DNA from 4 places in the Planococcus sp. NCCP-2050 genome. Region 4 is predicted to be linked to each of the others. Evidence: riboswitches for the same ligand, from Rfam matches in the RefSeq annotation. Region 4 holds a riboswitch; each other region holds the start of a gene.

Region 1 (4,213 bases), on a different contig from region 4:
TGCCTGTTTTGGGATTAGTGGATAAAGGTCCAGTAGAGCCATTGCAGCCTCCTAGAACATTGAAAGTGATGACTTGAAAAATAGTGGTATCCACGGCTTTGCCTGGTCCAATCAAGCCGGACCACCAACCTGGAAGGTCCTCGGTCCCGATCGCATACTGGTCTCCAGTCAACGCATGGCAGACAAGAACGGCAGGACCACCTTCTTTGCCGGATCGTTCATAGGCAAGCTCTGCATTCTCTAAGACTTCCCCAGATTCAAGAACCAAATTGCCGATGGATACACTGGTCATCCGCTTTCCCTCCTAGACGTTTTCGAGCACAGCCGATTTGATGGCCTGCTCAAGATCTGCGATTAAATCTTCCGGATTTTCAAGGCCGACTGATAGACGGATCAATTCTTCCGTGACTCCTGCCCCTTCTAATTCCTCTTTGTTCAATTGCTGATGGGTAGTAGAAGCCGGATGGATGATCAACGATTTCGCATCCCCGACGTTTGCTACATGCGACCATAATCCGACGCCATCAATTACTTTCCGTCCAGCTTCACGGCCGCCTTTAACGCCGAAGTTCACAATTGAACCGTAGCCGTCTTTCAAGTATTTTTGCGCCAGCTGGTGGGATGGATGATTTTCAAAGCCGATGTAGTTCACCCATTCAACTTGCGGATGCTGCTGAAGATATTCAGCGACGAACCGTGCATTGCTGTTGTGACGCGGAATCCGCAAATGCAGCGTTTCTAAACCTTGCAGGAAAGCATGGGCACTGTCCGGACTTAGTGACGGACCGAAATCGCGCAGTAATTGGACGCGCAGTTTAGTCGCAAATGAAGCTCCTTCTGCATCTATGCCATAGCGGATGCCATGGTAGCTTTCATCCGGTTCAGTGTAATTCGGGAATTTCGGATTGTTCCAGTTAAACTTGCCGCCGTCCACAACAACTCCACCAATGGTCGTCCCATGCCCGCCAATCCATTTTGTCGCTGAATGGATGACGACATCTGCACCGAATGCAATGGGGTTGCTGCCATACGGGGAGGCAAATGTATTATCGATCAATAAAGGAATTTGGTTTTCGTGTGCAATTTCCGCTACTTTTTCAACATCAAATACGTTCAAGCTCGGATTTCCGATAATTTCCCCGAAGATTGCTTTTGTTTTATCCGTGATGGCTGCACGGAAGTTTTCCGGATCTGTTCCGTCCGCAAATTTCACGTTGATTCCATAACGTGGGAGTGTGTTGGAGAACAAACTGACAGTACCGCCGTAAAGATTGCTGTCTGCCAAAATTTCATCGCCCGCTTCAGCGACGTTTAAAATAGAGAATGCAATGGCTGCCATTCCGGATGACAAGGCGACAGCTGCAGTTCCCCCTTCCAGCAAAGCTACGCGCTGTTCAAAAACATCCACCGTCGGATTCATGATGCGCGAATAGATATTTCCGGTCTCTTTCAATCCGAATAAATTTTGGGCATGCTCCGTATCTTTAAACACATAGGAAGTTGTTTTATGGATCGCAACTCCTCTTGCTCCAGTTGTTGGATCTGGCTCTTGTCCACCGTGCAATAAAAGCGTTTCTGGTTTAAAATTTGTCATTTCTTTTTCCTCCTAGTTTTTATTGATGAAAACTGAAGACGAGGAGGGAACAGAAAAAAGCCCTCTTCGTTAAGAAGAGGACCGTCATATACGGAGATACCTCCTCTCATCTGCCAGATCGTTGCCGATCTGTAGGATTTAGCACCTTTCCAAACAATTGCTTGGTGGTTGCCGGGCATCATAGGGCCTATTCCCTCCGCCTCTCTTGATAAGAGTATTCAGATTTAGTTTTTCATCTTGTTTAGCAGTATAAAAACATAATTCTCGTTTGTCAAGTGGATAATTCAAAAAATTTCGAAACCTCTCTATCCTTTAAAACGTTTAATACTTATAGAGGAGATGATCTTATGATTCTTTGGTTTATATGCACTTTTATTATTGGTTATTTACTCGGTTCACTTCATGGCTCATCCATCGCCCAATTGATTTCAGGTACGAATGTCAAAAAAGAAGGGGTGAAAAATTCCGGTGCTTCCAATGCGGCCATTGTCCTTGGCTGGAAATTCGGCGCACTTGTCGCCTTGATCGATATTTCCAAAGGGATTGTCTCTGTCTTGGGGCTAAGAATTCTTTTAAGTCAATTCAATTTATCAAATGAATTGGAATGGACAATGCTCTTTGTGATAAGCGCGGCTGTCGTCCTCGGCCACAATTTCCCTTTCTATATGAATTTCGACGGCGGAAAAGGTACAGCGTCCATCATCGGCGTTATGCTTGCACTGGATTGGAAATTGGGGCTTGCCGGCGGATTGCTGCTGGTCGCTTGCGCTTTAGCAACGGATTATTTGGTTGTGGGCGTTCTCGTTCTGTATGGCATGCTGTTTGCCATCGCTTATTTCCCGGCGGAAGGCAGTTGGCCGCTTCTCACTGCCTTCGGACTTTTTGCAATGGCATTCTGGAAACACATTGAAAATATTAAACGAATCAAAAACGGAACGGAAAGCAAGGTTTCTTCTGTCTTCCGCAAGAAAGCGGGGCCTGCGTGAGAGCAGGCTTTTCATTTTTCATTAATTTATTTTAAAAAAGTTTCTTGACTTTTCCGCATTGACGCACTAAAGTGGAAATTACAAATCGAATACTTACATCACTTTCTTATCCAGAGAAACCGAGGGACAGGCCCTATGACGTTTCGGCAGCGGATTCGCTTTAAGCGAAAACTGTGCTAATTCCTGCAAATGCATGTACGTGCATTTGGAAGATGAGAATTGAGATGGTTTCATTCCGGAGCCCTCTTTTTTCTTATGGACAAGAAAAAAGAGGGCTCTTTTTGTTTTATTTTTTACAGGTTTGTACGTATTCGATCTATACAGCATGAGGAGGCTATTTGAATGATTCAATTTGAGGGGGTTACGAAAACCTACCATTCCGGCAAACAGGAAATCCACGCTTTGAACGGCATCGATCTTACTGTTGAAACCGGAGAAATATATGGCGTCATCGGTTTTAGCGGCGCCGGCAAAAGTTCACTGATCCGGACGGTCAATTTACTGGAACGCCCGACGAATGGACGAGTGCTCATCCATGACAAGGACATTTCCACTCTTACCAGCAAAGAAATCCGGGATACCCGAAAAGACATCGGAATGATTTTCCAGCATTTCAATCTATTGAATTCGAAAACGGTATTCCATAATGTCGCGATGCCGCTGATTCTGGCAAAAACACCGAAAAACAAAATTAAAGAACAGGTGAAAAACCTTCTTGAATTTGTAGGCCTGGCAGACCAGGCAGAAAAATATCCGGACCAGCTTTCAGGCGGACAAAAGCAGCGGATCGGGATTGCCCGGGCACTAGCCACCAACCCTTCTGTCCTGCTATGCGACGAAGCAACATCCGCACTTGATCCCCAGACGACCCAGTCCATCCTGGATTTATTGCGGCGCATCAATCGTGAATACAATATCACCATCCTATTAATCACTCATGAGATGGGCGTCATCCGGGAGATTTGCGATAAAGTAGCGGTCCTCGAAGCCGGAAAAGTCATTGAGCAAGGTTCCGTTTACGAAGTTTTTACAAATCCGAAGCAACCGACGACTCAGCGTTTTGTCCGTTCGGTCATGAACGATGAACTGCCGGAATCCTTGTTGACTAAAATCCAGGATCCGACGCAGAACCATTCCATCTACCGCGTCCAGTTTACAGGCTCTTCGGTCGGACAGCCGCTCATGTCCAAAGTATCACGTGAATTCAACCTCGACCTCAATGTGCTCTTTGGAAATATCACGGAATTGCAAGGTGAGCCTTACGGCAACCTGATCGTAGAATTTTCAGGAAGTTTAAGCGAGATCCAACGTGCGCTGACTGCGATCCGCAGCGATTCGGTCAAAGTCGAGGAGGTAAAGAATTATGCTAGTTGATAACGAACAGATTTTAGAAGCTTTGTGGGAAACGGTTTATATGACCGGTGCTTCGTTCTTATTCTCAATCATTATCGGTTTCCCGCTTGGCATCTTGCTAGTCGTAACAAGAAAAGGCCATTTACTGGCAAATGAACCCATTTCGAAAGTATTGAACGTTATCATTAATATTTTCCGTTCAGTCCCTTTCATCATTTTGATGGTTGCTATCATTCCGCTTACCCGGTTGATTGTCGGTACATCCATCGGCACTGCCGCT
Region 2 (4,213 bases), on a different contig from region 4:
GTGGCTTCAGGTGCTGTAATACCGCGTTCTGTGCCCGCAAGTTTTGATGTATAGCCGCTTAAGAAGTGGTACATCGCTTGTTCTTTTGACAGTTTGCTGATTGGAGGCAAGACGCCAAATGCATCAGCCGTCAAGAACACGATAGTTTTAGGGTGTCCGCCTACAGACGGGTCTACAATATTATCGATTGCTTGAATCGGATAAGCTGCTCGTGTATTCTCAGTTAGGGAACCATTGTCATAATCAGGGATGCGCGTTTCCGGATCTACAACAACATTTTCAAGAACCGATCCGAAACGAATAGCGTCATAAATCTGCGGTTCGTTTTCACGCGATAAATTGATGGTCTTCGCATAGCAGCCGCCTTCGATATTGAAAACGCCGTTATCCGACCAGCCGTGCTCGTCGTCGCCGATCAATTTGCGGTCGCCGTCTGCTGACAAGGTTGTTTTTCCTGTACCTGATAATCCGAAGAACAACGTAACATCGCCGTCTTTGCCGACGTTCGCTGAACAGTGCATTGGGAGAATCCCTTTTTCCGGCAAGATGTGGTTCATGATGGAGAAAATCGATTTCTTCATTTCGCCGGCGTATTCTGTTCCGCCGATCAAGATGATTTTCTTTTCCATCGATACAATGATGAAGGTTTCAGAATCTGTGCCATCAATAGCCGGATCTGCATGGAAGGTAGGCGCATAGACAACCGTAAATTCTGCTTCATGCGCTGCCAGCTCTTCTTTTGTCGGACGAATGAATAATTGATGCGCAAACAGGTTATGCCATGCATATTCATTGATGGTTTGAATCGCCAGGCGTGACTCATGGTCAGCTCCAGCAAAGCCTTTAAATACATATAGAGCATCTTTTTGCTTTAAGTGATCGATCACTTTGGCATAAAGGTTCTCGAAAATTTCCGAAGAAATCGGGCGGTTGACATTGCCCCAATCTATTTTGTCTCTCGAAATTGCCTCATCAACGATGTATTTATCTTTTGGCGAGCGGCCTGTATATTTGCCGGTTTCGGCTGCTACAGCGCCTTCTCTAGTTAATACCGCTTCCCCACGGGATGTTGCAGCTTCCACTAATTGTGGAACAGATAATTGAACGTGCACGTTTTGGCCATTTAAAAGATCCTTTAGGTCGTTTTTGATATTCACTGGATTCATTTATATGTACCTTCCTTTTCGGTTATTCCCATTGCGAATGGGGAGGATGTATATTCGAAGATTAGTATAACACATTGTGTTAAATAGTCTATACTAATAACAAAGGGAATCGAAAAAAACGTAAATAATGTGCTTTTTGGAGGCCAATAAAACCATTATATCTTTTATTGAAAGAGTTGGTCATTAAAAACGTTGACATCGCTAAGCACATTCCGTATGATGAAAAATTGAACGGATACTCTTATTCCGAGCTGGTGGAGGGGGCAGGCCCTATGAAACCCGGCAACCTGCTGCGAATATGCAGAGAAGGTGCCAAACCTGAAGCAAGGCACAAGGCCTTGGACGATAAGAGTGAAAGGTGCTACTGATGATTTCTCCTTTCCTCATGTATATGATGGAAGGGATTTTTTTATGAAATTTTGCCCTTAATCCTCGTGTACAAGAGCCACAACGGCTTAAAGTTCAATCCCTTTTGGGAACGGACTTGACATGGGAAACGAGTACCGTATCAATTTCGAGAGCAATCTCGCAGGATCTAAGGAGGAACACATTTTGACAAACCGTCGATTATTCACGTCAGAATCAGTAACAGAAGGACATCCGGATAAAATTTGCGATCAGATCTCAGACGCAATTTTGGATGCGATTTTAGCAGAAGACCCAAATGCACGCGTTGCATGCGAAACAACCGTAACTACAGGACTAGTTTTAGTAGCCGGTGAAATCACGACTTCTACGTATGTGGATATCCCGAAAGTAGTTCGTGAAACTGTTCGCGAAATTGGCTATACCCGTGCAAAATACGGTTTCGATTCTGAAACAAGTGCCGTTTTGACAGCAATTGATGAACAATCACCGGATATTGCTGCCGGAGTCAACGTAGCGCTTGAATCGCGTGAAGGCCAAATGACAGATAAAGAACTAGATGATATCGGAGCAGGAGACCAAGGTCTGATGTTTGGATACGCAACTAACGAAACAGAAGAATTCATGCCGCTTCCGATTGCCTTAGCGCATAAATTGGCGCGCCGCCTTGCAGAAGTGCGGAAAGAAGAAATTCTTCCATACTTGCGCCCGGATGGCAAAACGCAAGTGACAATCGAATACGATGAAAACAATAAACCATTGCGTGTGGACACAATCGTTATTTCTACGCAGCATCATCCAGAAGTGACGCTTGAGCAAATCCAGCGCAATATTAAAGAATATGTCATCAACGAAGTGGTTCCTGCACACTTGATCGATGCAGAAACAAAATACTTCATCAATCCAACTGGCCGCTTTGTTATCGGTGGGCCACAAGGGGATGCCGGCCTTACTGGACGCAAAATCATCGTAGATACTTACGGTGGATATGCGCGCCACGGCGGCGGTGCTTTCTCAGGAAAAGATGCAACAAAAGTGGACCGTTCTGCAGCATATGCAGCTCGCTACGTAGCGAAAAACATCGTCGCAGCCGGCCTTGCTGAACGTTGTGAAGTACAGCTGGCTTACGCAATCGGCGTAGCTCACCCAGTATCAATTGCAGTCGATACGTTTGGAACAGGCACTGTAGAAGAAAACAAATTGATTGAGCTTGTACGCGGGAACTTTGATCTGCGTCCAGCAGGGATCATCAAAATGTTGGATCTTCGCCGTCCAATCTACAAACAAACGGCAGCATATGGCCATTTCGGCCGCACGGATATCGATCTTCCGTGGGAGCGCACGGACAAAGCAGCAGCTTTGAAAGAGCAATCCGCTCAATAAAAACACATAAAAAAAGACGGCTGAGCAAATTTGCTCAGCCGTCTTTTTTTATTGAAGCGATTTGTAGTAAGCGCCTTTTTCAGCGTATTCCCGGACAATGCGCTGCATGTCTTCGATATCTTCTTTGCGCAGCTCGCGCACCACTTTGGCAGGCCTTCCAAATGCCAGCATGCCAGGAGGAATGACTTTGCCTTGCGGGACGAGGCTGCCGGCTCCGATGAATGCCCCTTCTCCGACTTCGGCCCCGTCTAAGATGATGGACCCCATTCCGATTAACGCACCTTTGCGAATTTTGCAGCTATGCAAGGTCACTTGATGGCCGATAGTGACTTCGTCTTCCAAAATCAGCGGGTTCCCTGGACTTTGATGAAGCATGCATAGGTCTTGGATATTGGTTTTCTTGCCGATAATGGTAGGTGCGACATCGCCGCGGATGACGGTGTTGAACCAGACCGAGGAATCTTCGCCGATAACGACATCGCCTGTAATCGTTGTATGGTCAGCGATAAAAGCTGAGGGGTGAATGGATGGGTGTTTGTCTTTGAATGGGTAAATCATGGAAAACCTCCAGTAAAAAAGATAAGATAATACTAATCCTATCAAAATAAGCGTAAAGGTCAAATGGCGTTGCAGCCTGCGCAAGAGAAAGAGGTGGCTTGAAATGTGGAAATGGGAATCCATCGGACCGGCAAAAGCTGTAGTAGTCCTCATTCATAGTGCATATGAACATCATCTGCGATATGCTTGGCAAATCGATCATTGGCGTGGCGCGAATTTCCATGTCATCATGGGAGATTTGCCTGGGCATGGCGAAAATGCGGAAAAAGATACGGCGCATCGGGAACCGTTTGAAGAGTACGAGAAATCCATAAAGACAGCGGTTAAAGTAGCGATGGAAAACGAATTGCCGGTATTTATCGTGGCTCACGGCTTAGGGGCGACTCTTGCGATGAGTGTGCTTTCCAAAAATAGAATGGATATCGCCGGAGTTGTTTTCACTTCGCCTTGGCTGCAATTGATCAAGACACCTTCTAAATTTTCGAATGCTTTGACCGGCTTTCATAAAGTGACTTCCCGAGTAAAGATCAATCACCATATTTCCATTGAAGAATTGACCAAGAACCAAGAAGTAATCGAGCAGGAAAAAGAGGATCCTTTCTACCGGACTGAAATTTCGGTAGGCTGGTATCATGAGCTTCAATCCTATTTAAAGCAGCTTGCCCAAAGCAAAGGGGTATTTCCGGACATTCCGGTATTTATCCATACAGGAGAACGGGATATGATCACGGATAAAGAAA
Region 3 (4,213 bases), on a different contig from region 4:
TCCGAATATTACGAAAAAGACTTTCAATTTTCAGAAATCCCTCTATAATGAACCATTATGTGTAGAAGGAGATGAAGCGATGTCGAATCTGAGAAATGACTCTTTACAATTGCATCTGCAGCATAAAGGGAAGTTGGAAGTTCGGTCGAAAGTGGCAGTGGAAAATGGACGCGATTTAAGTCTTGCTTATTCTCCTGGAGTGGCCGAACCATGCAAGGAAATTGCGCAGGAGCCGGCCAAAGTCTACGATTACACGATGAAAGGCAATACAGTAGCTGTTGTCACAGATGGAACCGCTGTACTTGGACTTGGAAATATTGGTCCTGAAGCTGCCTTGCCTGTCATGGAAGGAAAAGCCGTGCTTTTTAAAGAGTTTGCTGGAGTGGATGCTTTTCCAATTTGCCTTGGTTCGACAGATGCAGAGACCATTATCCAGACCGTGAAATTATTGGAACCTGGATTTGGTGGTGTGAATTTAGAGGATATTTCAGCACCGACTTGCTTTATCGTAGAACAGCGTTTAAAAGAAGAAATGAATATACCTGTATTCCATGATGATCAGCATGGGACCGCCATTGTCACTTTAGCCGGCTTGATCAACTCGCTAAAGCTAGTAGGCAAAGGAGTTACAGGGACGAAAATTATCGTTAACGGGGCCGGTGCTGCGGGAATTGCTGTAGTTAAGCTTCTTCATAAATTCGGCTTTAACGACGTAATTATGTGTGATACAAAAGGTGCGATTTTCAAAGGCCGAGCTTATGGAATGAACCCGTTTAAAGAAGAAGTTGCAGAGATGACCAACTCCGAACGCAAGGCAGGTTTGCTCCATGAGGTCATTATTGGCGCGGATGTTTTTATCGGCGTTTCTGCAGAAGGTGCATTAACTGAAGAAATGGTGAGAACCATGGCGGAAGGTCCCATTATTTTTGCGATGGCAAATCCGAATCCTGAAATCTTGCCGCATGAGGCCAAGCGTGCAGGAGCCAAAGTGATCGGTACAGGACGTTCGGATTTTCCGAACCAAGTGAATAATGTATTAGCCTTCCCAGGCATTTTCAGAGGTGCGTTAGATGTGCAAGCCAGTGAAATCAATGATGCGATGAAAATTGCAGCGGTTGAAGCTATTGCCGATTTGATCGAAGAGCACGAACTCCATGAGGACTATGTCATTCCGGCTCCTTTTGATCTGCGTGTGGCTACAGCAGTTGCCAAAGCGGTAGCGGCTGCCGCAATCGAAACAGGCGTTGCCAACTATGCTGCTTGCCCAAATCAGATTGATGAAAACGCGGAAAACTTAACCGCAGTTAACGTAAAAGAATAAAATATATATAGAAGAAAGCCGTTCATCTTTTGCAAAGGTGAACGGCTTTTCAGGTTGGAGAGAAGCACGAGAAAGCTCGATGCCTGTCCGGGTTCATATCTTTTTTATTTAGTTAATACAGGTTGTGGGCTAGCTTCGTGTACTTTTTTTAATGCTTGCTCAAGATCTTCAAGCAAGTCATCGGCATATTCCAATCCAACGGATAATCGCAATAAGCCGTCGGTGATTCCTCGCTGCTCACGCTGTTCTTTTGGCATGGATGCATGAGACATGGTGGCTGGATAGGAAAGAATCGTTTCAACTGCCCCAAGCGATACCGCGAAAACCGGGATTTGCAAGCTGTCGACGAAAATCTTGGCTGCAGCTTTATCGGCGAGGCGCAAAGACAAAACCGCCCCTGCTCCACGTGCTTGCCGTTCATGTATCGGATTTCCCGGATGGAACCGGAAACCGGGATAATATACTTCTTCCACTACGGGATGGCTATGCAAATAATCAGCAATGATACGAGCTGACGCAGAAGATTGTTTCATACGGGCGCCGAGTGTTTTAATGCCTTGGATAAGCGAATAGGAATCTTGCGCCCCTAAAATCGAACCGAATGTGTTTTGGATAAAAGCGAGCCGGCTGCCGAGCTCTTCGTCTTTTGTCACGGCGAGTCCGGCAATGATATCACTATGGCCGGAAAGGAATTTTGTAGCGCTATGCAAGACGATGTCTGCTCCAAGGTCAAGCGGGTTTTGATAAAGAGGCGTCATGAATGTATTATCGACAAAAGTTAAACAATCGTTTGCTTTCGCAAGCTTAGCCGCGATTTCAATATCCGTGATGTTCATCACCGGGTTAGAAGGCGTTTCAATATAGATGACTTTTGTATTTTCGCGGATGGCAGAGGCCATCTCACTGAGATCGGTCATATTGACGAATGTGTAGTCGATATTGAATTTATTCAGCACCTCCGTGACGAAACGATAAGTTCCGCCGTAGACATCTTCAGAAACAAGAACGTGGTCTCCGGCAGATAGAAGCATGAAAGCAGAGGAGATAGCAGCCATTCCGGAAGAAAAGGCAAATCCACGGGTGCCATTTTCGAGTTTCGCAATCGTTTCCTCTAATTTTTGGCGCGTCGGATTGCCTGAACGGCTGTAGTCGAATGGTCCGAACTCATCGATATTGGGCTGATGATACGTGGAGGACAAGTAAATAGGGACATTGACTGCCCCCGTTTCTTTGTCTACGCCAGTTGAATGGATAAAACGAGTCTCTAAATGATTTGCCATAATGAAAACCTCCTATTAGTTGTAGAGAACGGTTCTTGTTGATAAATAGAAAAACGGAGCTTTCTTCAGCAAGAAGAAAGCTCCGTTTCATAAGGAACACGTTCTTCTCATCTTTAAGGCATACGCCTTTTGGAATTAGCACCGTGGCCTTCGTCAGGCTGGTTGCTGAGACATCAAAGGGCCAAATCCCTCCGTCTCTCTTGATAAGAAATAAATAATATGAAGTTATGGATGTTGCGATGTCTTCAAGCTTAAACCATCTCATCAAAAACTGCAAGTGCAATTGTGAAAAAATTCTTTTAAATGGAAAAGCCCACCAGGGTTTAAACGCTCTATAAGCAAATAAGCGATTTCTTTTAATTCGAATGACGAAAGGTTATAATGGATATTAACATTTTATTTCAAAGGGGTAATCTGATGTATATTGTGACATCCACTGTTGTGGTGCCTGAAGAGAAGACTCAGGACCTCATTGATATTTACCGCAAACGTTCAAGACGGGTAGATAAAGCTCCTGGATTCCATTCTTTCCGGCTGATCCAGAATACAAAGAAACGTAATGAATTGACTGTCCACTTGGAATGGCATTCGAAAGAGGCCTACATGGAATGGGTAAGAAGCAATGAGTTCAAGGAAATCCATGATCTCGAAAAGCATTATCCTGACAAAGCGCTTGCAGGCATTGTGCCGAAAGTCCATCAGTATGAGGTGGTAGCGGAATGAATCAAGATTTAAAGCAGCAAATTGCCAAAAGCACGGCTATTCAAATATATGAAGCTTATCCAACCCTATGGGATCGTTTTGGCGAGCGCGGATTTGAACATACGGAAAAAGACAATATGCATCATCTCGACCATTTGGAGACGGCGTATGATTTGAACGATAGACAGGTGTTTCTTGATTATACGTTATGGCTTGAAAAGGTATTAACGAGCCGAAATGTCGAGTCAGACTTGATCGTAGATAATTTTGAAAGACTCACTGGTTTATTAGAAGCGCAAGTTGAACTGAAAGAAAAAGATTTCATGCAACAATGCCTACAAGAGGCGATCGATTTGTTGAAAGGCAGCAATTTGAAGAAGGGAGGTTGATCAGATGATCCAACCAACCGAATTAGCGGAACTTTTTTTGCAAGGCAACGACCTGGAAGCGCTGAAGCAAGTTCAGCAATTTCTCGACAGCCATAATCGGAAAAAACTTTTTGATCAGCTATTAACACCCGCGATGTACCATATTGGTGAGCTATGGGAAACGAATGCAATTTCAGTGGCAGATGAACATCTTGCTACGGCGATTTGTGATTTTGTCGTATCGGTGATTGATAAGCGTGGAGAAGAAACACATTCTTTAAAACGGAAAGTCATGGTGTTGGGACCTGAAGGCGAAGAACATTATATCGGATTGAAGATGGTCTCAAGCCTTTTCCGTGAACACAATTGGGCCGTCAATTATTTAGGGCCGAATATGCCGCTTGACCATGCTGTAGAAGCGGCCAATCGCTGGCAGCCAGACGCAATCGCTTTATCAGCAGCGCTTGTCTATCGTCTGCCAACTTTAAAAGCTTATATCAAAAGTTTCAAAGAGCTGGCGCATGCTCCTGCAATCATCGTCG
Region 4 (4,213 bases):
GCGGCAAAGAAGCTATCCGTTTGTAGCAGTTTTTCATACCGTTGAAAATCATTTCTTCACATCTATCGTCAATTCTGCAAATGCTGTGAGCGAAGTAGATGATTGAGTCTACGTTAATGTACAAGAAGGCGTTCTTGTCTGTTGTGTCAATTATTTATTAATTACGCAGAATATTAGCTTGTTTGACAAATACAAAGGTTTTCATCAAATCGGGCCTTTTAAATATGCTATGATAAAGAAAGCGAAAAAGATGATGGAACAGCTATCATGCATAATAAATGGAGGTTTCCCGATGGACAATAATGATATTCTGATCAGGCTGCGCTACGCACTTGATATTAAAAATAATGATATGGTAAAAATTTTCAAAGAAGGCGGCATCGAGCTGTCGAAAGAAGACGTGCTGAAAGTATTGACGAAGACGCCGGAAAGCGAAGACGATGACATGGACAGCGTTTTGGATGCTTCTGAAAATGCTGACCATATCCGTGTCGACAACCGGATGTTGGAGTCCTTCTTGAACGGCTTGATTATCTTCAAACGGGGACGCCAAGAGCCGAAACCGGGGCAGCCAGCTGCGCCGCCAATGAGCAACGAGCCGGCAAACAATTTGCTGTTGAAGAAAGTGAAAATCGCTTTGCAATTGACGAGTGAAGACATGCTTGAACTGCTCGCACTTGCCGGCGTAACCGTTTCCAAAAGCGAGATGAGCGGCATTTTGCGAAAGCAAGGACATAAGAATTACAGCGTTTGCGGCGACCGCTATGCCCGCAACTTCCTAAAAGGGCTGGCAATCAAATATAGAAAATAATGCATGGATCCGCTTCTTAAATTGGAGGCGGATTTTTGATTTAGAGGATGGGAATTGGAGAGTTGGGAGTATTCGAGGTGAAGTTGGGAGTATTCATTCAGAAGTCGGGAGTATTCGAACGAAAGTCGAGCGTATTTCACAAGAAGTCGGGAGTAAACGAAAATGGTTTTCGGGCTGAAATCAAAAAGCTGGACAGCAAAAATGCCATCCAGCTTTCTTTTATTGCCACGGATAGGTTGCGAGCAGTTTGGCACTTAGTACCATGAAATCTTCCGCGGGCGATTGCTCTTTTTTCTCTGTCAACAAGTCGTTGCCAGCTGCAAAAAGCGCTTCTGTTGTAGGATAGGAGAGTGTGTTTTCAAGTTCGATGAACGTCACCGAGTTTTCGGTATAGCGGAACAGGAAATTTTGGTATTCGGTTTCGCTTGCCGCATGAAAGCTCGATGGAATGGTGTAGTCGATGTCGGCAGTGAGCACGCCGACGCGTTCATAGATAGCAAGCGGGCCAGCACTTTTCGCCAGATGCTGTTCTGCGCCTTCCACTAAGGCATTTGGATCTTTAGCAATCGAAGGGAAGAGGCGGTTCTCGAGCAACACGAAATAATTGCGTGGATCGTTGACATCAAGCAGGTATTTTTCGGACATACAGAAATTCCTCCTAAAAGCGGTGATTGACTCCCATGATAGCTGAAATGGGCCAAAAGGGAAACGAAGAGAAACTAAAACGGTTATTGTCTTTTTTAACAGAAAGTTCGTTTATTTCTGGTAAATCGCCTTGATTTTCCTTTCTAGACCAGTTACCCTTATAAAAAGCAAAATTGAATAAAGTGAATTCTTATCGAGAGAAGTCGAGGGACTGGCCCTATGACGCTTCAGCAACCAGCCGCAAGGTCAGGTGCTAAATCCAGCAGGCAAGCGATTGCCTGGGAGATGAAAAGGAACGAGTGTGAACTCATAAAGCCTTCTTTTTCATGGAGGGCTTTTTTTGTATATAGAGGAGGTTAAAATGATGGGGTTATTAGAAGAGTTGAAAACGAGAATTCTGACGGCGGACGGTGCGATGGGGACATTGCTGTATTCGTACGGCATCGAATATTGCAACGAGGAATTGAATTTGCAGCGGCCGGACATCATCGAAAGGATCCATGAAGAGTATATCCAGGCAGGTGCGGATATCATCCAAACGAACACCTACGGCGGAAATGCGCTGAAACTTGCGCGCTACGGGCTGGAGAGCCAAGTAAAGGAAATCAACGAAGCGGCGATTGCCATTGCAAAACGCGCTGTGGCACCGGGCGGGCAGTTTGTTTTCGGAACAATCGGCGGCATCCGCGGGATTCGGAAGAGTGATGCGACGCTTGAGGAAATTATCGCGATGGTGGACCAGCAATCTGGCTATCTCCTAAGCGGGGATCCGGATGCTTTATTGCTCGAGACCTATTATGATTTTGAGGAACTAGCAGCGACCGTTACCCATTTGCGGAAACGGACAGACGTGCCGCTCATTGCTCAAGTATCGATGCACGAACCGGGAATTTTACAGAACGGCATGGCGCTGAACGATGCCCTCCATCAACTCGAAGGACTTGGCGCCGACATTGTCGGCGTGAATTGCCGGTTAGGCCCTCACCATACCATTCAAGCACTGGAAGACGTAGTGCTGCCGAAGAAAGCCTTCCTCTCCGCTTATCCGAATGCAAGTTTATTGGATCTTGAAAATGGCCGCGTCGTCTACGAATCGGAAGCCGATTATTTCGGGCGCGCGGGACTGCTCTTAAGAGAAGAAGGAGCACGCCTTATCGGCGGTTGCTGCGGTACGACGCCGAAGCATATTGAAGCGTTGAAAAAACGCGTCGGCAATTTAAAGCCGAATACGGTAAAAGAAGTGGAGACGAAAAAACCGATCGTCATCCGGGAAGCGGAGTTATCCAATGAAGTGCCGCTCCATGAAAAAGCGAAGACGGAACGGACAATCATTGTGGAACTCGACACACCGAAGCATCTCGATGTCACTAAATTCCTGGAAGGGTCGAAGGCGTTGAATGCGGCAGGCGTGGACGCGGTCACCATGGCAGATAACTCACTTGCGTCTCCGCGTGTCAGCAATCTTGCCATGGGCTCGATCTTGAAACATCAGGAACAGATTCGCCCGCTTGCGCATATCACTTGCCGCGACCGGAATCTGATCGGTTTGCAATCGCATTTGATGGGATTGGACGCACTGGGCATCCGTGATATCCTGGCTGTAACGGGAGATCCGACAAAAGTGGGCGATTTCCCGGGAGCTACAAGCGTCTACGATGTCTCAAGCTTGGAATTGATCCAATTGATCAAAAAGCTCAACGAGGGGATTTCGTTTTCAGGGAAACCTCTGCAAAAGAAGGCGAACTTCTCGGTAGCTGCAGCATTCAATCCGAATGTACGGGTGCTTGACCGCGCAGTCGCAAGGCTTGAGAAGAAAATTGAAAGCGGAGCTGATTATTTTATTTCACAGCCGGTTTATACGAAAGAGAAAATCGTCGAAATCCATGAAGCGACGAAGCATCTGGAAACGCCGATTTTCCTTGGGGTCATGCCGCTGACAAGCATTCGCAGTGCAGAGTTTCTGCACAATGAAGTGCCGGGCATCAAACTGTCGGAAGAAGCGCTTGAGCGGATGCGGGCATGCGGCGAGGATAAGGAACGGGCAACCGCGGAAGGCATCCAAATTGCAAAAGAACTGATTGACACAGCGGCTGACTTGTTTAACGGAATCTATGTGATCACGCCGTTTTTCCGCTATGATATGTCAATTGAACTGATCCATTACATTCGGAAATTAGATCAACAGAAAGAGAGCGATCACAGCCATGTCCAAACAGCGAATTGAAGAACAGCTAGAAAAAAGAATTTTGATCATTGACGGAGCCATGGGGACGATGATCCAAAACGCCGACTTGTCTCCGGAAGATTTCGGGGGAGAAGAGTTCGACGGCTGCAATGAATACTTGAACATCGTAAAGCCGGAAGTCATCGAAGGCGTCCACGATGCGTATTTGCAAGCTGGCGCGGATATTCTCTGTACGAATACGTTCGGCGGAACGCCGGTCGTGCTGGATGAATACGGATTGGGCAAAAATGCGGCGGACATCAACCGGCGTGCCGTTGAAATTGCGAAGAAGAGTGCAGCGAAATTCGCGACGCCGGAATGGCCTCGGTTTGTCGCCGGAGCGATTGGGCCGACAACGAAAACCTTATCGGTGACAGGCGGCATCACATTCGATGAACTGAAAGAGAACTTCTACGTGCAGGCGAAAGCTTTAGTTGAAGGCGGCGCCGATTTGATTTTGCTGGAGACGAGCCAGGATATGCTGAATGTGAAAGCGGCGACGATCGGCATCAAGCAGGCATTTAAAGAAACGG

What was found. Region 4 has a riboswitch for S-adenosylmethionine ahead of NFU07_RS14085 (bifunctional homocysteine S-methyltransferase/methylenetetrahydrofolate reductase). Riboswitches for the same ligand answer to the same signal wherever they lie in the genome.
Region 1: another riboswitch for S-adenosylmethionine. It lies ahead of NFU07_RS06220 (O-acetylhomoserine aminocarboxypropyltransferase/cysteine synthase family protein); the one in region 4 lies ahead of NFU07_RS14085 (bifunctional homocysteine S-methyltransferase/methylenetetrahydrofolate reductase).
Region 2: another riboswitch for S-adenosylmethionine. It lies ahead of metK (methionine adenosyltransferase); the one in region 4 lies ahead of NFU07_RS14085 (bifunctional homocysteine S-methyltransferase/methylenetetrahydrofolate reductase).
Region 3: another riboswitch for S-adenosylmethionine. It lies ahead of NFU07_RS04355 (aminotransferase class I/II-fold pyridoxal phosphate-dependent enzyme); the one in region 4 lies ahead of NFU07_RS14085 (bifunctional homocysteine S-methyltransferase/methylenetetrahydrofolate reductase).

The regions. Positions count from the first base shown of each region.
Region 1 covers NZ_BRCX01000001.1:1,278,498-1,282,710, forward strand. Annotated here, with positions in the region: gene metX (homoserine O-acetyltransferase MetX) at 1-292, opposite strand, end outside; gene NFU07_RS06220 (O-acetylhomoserine aminocarboxypropyltransferase/cysteine synthase family protein) at 305-1,594, opposite strand; SAM riboswitch class I at 1,698-1,809, opposite strand; gene NFU07_RS06225 (glycerol-3-phosphate acyltransferase) at 1,942-2,580, shown strand; SAM riboswitch class I at 2,684-2,799, shown strand; gene NFU07_RS06230 (methionine ABC transporter ATP-binding protein) at 2,923-3,954, shown strand; gene NFU07_RS06235 (methionine ABC transporter permease) at 3,944-4,213, shown strand, end outside.
Region 2 covers NZ_BRCX01000003.1:16,612-20,824, forward strand. Annotated here, with positions in the region: gene pckA (phosphoenolpyruvate carboxykinase (ATP)) at 1-1,166, opposite strand, end outside; SAM riboswitch class I at 1,405-1,518, shown strand; gene metK (methionine adenosyltransferase) at 1,719-2,915, shown strand; gene NFU07_RS11660 (gamma carbonic anhydrase) at 2,964-3,473, opposite strand; gene NFU07_RS11665 (alpha/beta hydrolase) at 3,577-4,213, shown strand, end outside.
Region 3 covers NZ_BRCX01000001.1:864,497-868,709, reverse strand. Annotated here, with positions in the region: gene ystJ (NADP-dependent malic enzyme) at 80-1,321, shown strand; gene NFU07_RS04355 (aminotransferase class I/II-fold pyridoxal phosphate-dependent enzyme) at 1,426-2,601, opposite strand; SAM riboswitch class I at 2,706-2,811, opposite strand; gene NFU07_RS04350 (antibiotic biosynthesis monooxygenase family protein) at 3,019-3,324, shown strand; gene NFU07_RS04345 (hypothetical protein) at 3,321-3,692, shown strand; gene NFU07_RS04340 (cobalamin B12-binding domain-containing protein) at 3,697-4,213, shown strand, end outside.
Region 4 covers NZ_BRCX01000004.1:224,847-229,059, reverse strand. Annotated here, with positions in the region: gene NFU07_RS14095 (YehS family protein) at 293-811, shown strand; gene NFU07_RS14090 (hypothetical protein) at 1,031-1,456, opposite strand; SAM riboswitch class I at 1,644-1,748, shown strand; gene NFU07_RS14085 (bifunctional homocysteine S-methyltransferase/methylenetetrahydrofolate reductase) at 1,821-3,680, shown strand; gene metH (methionine synthase) at 3,661-4,213, shown strand, end outside.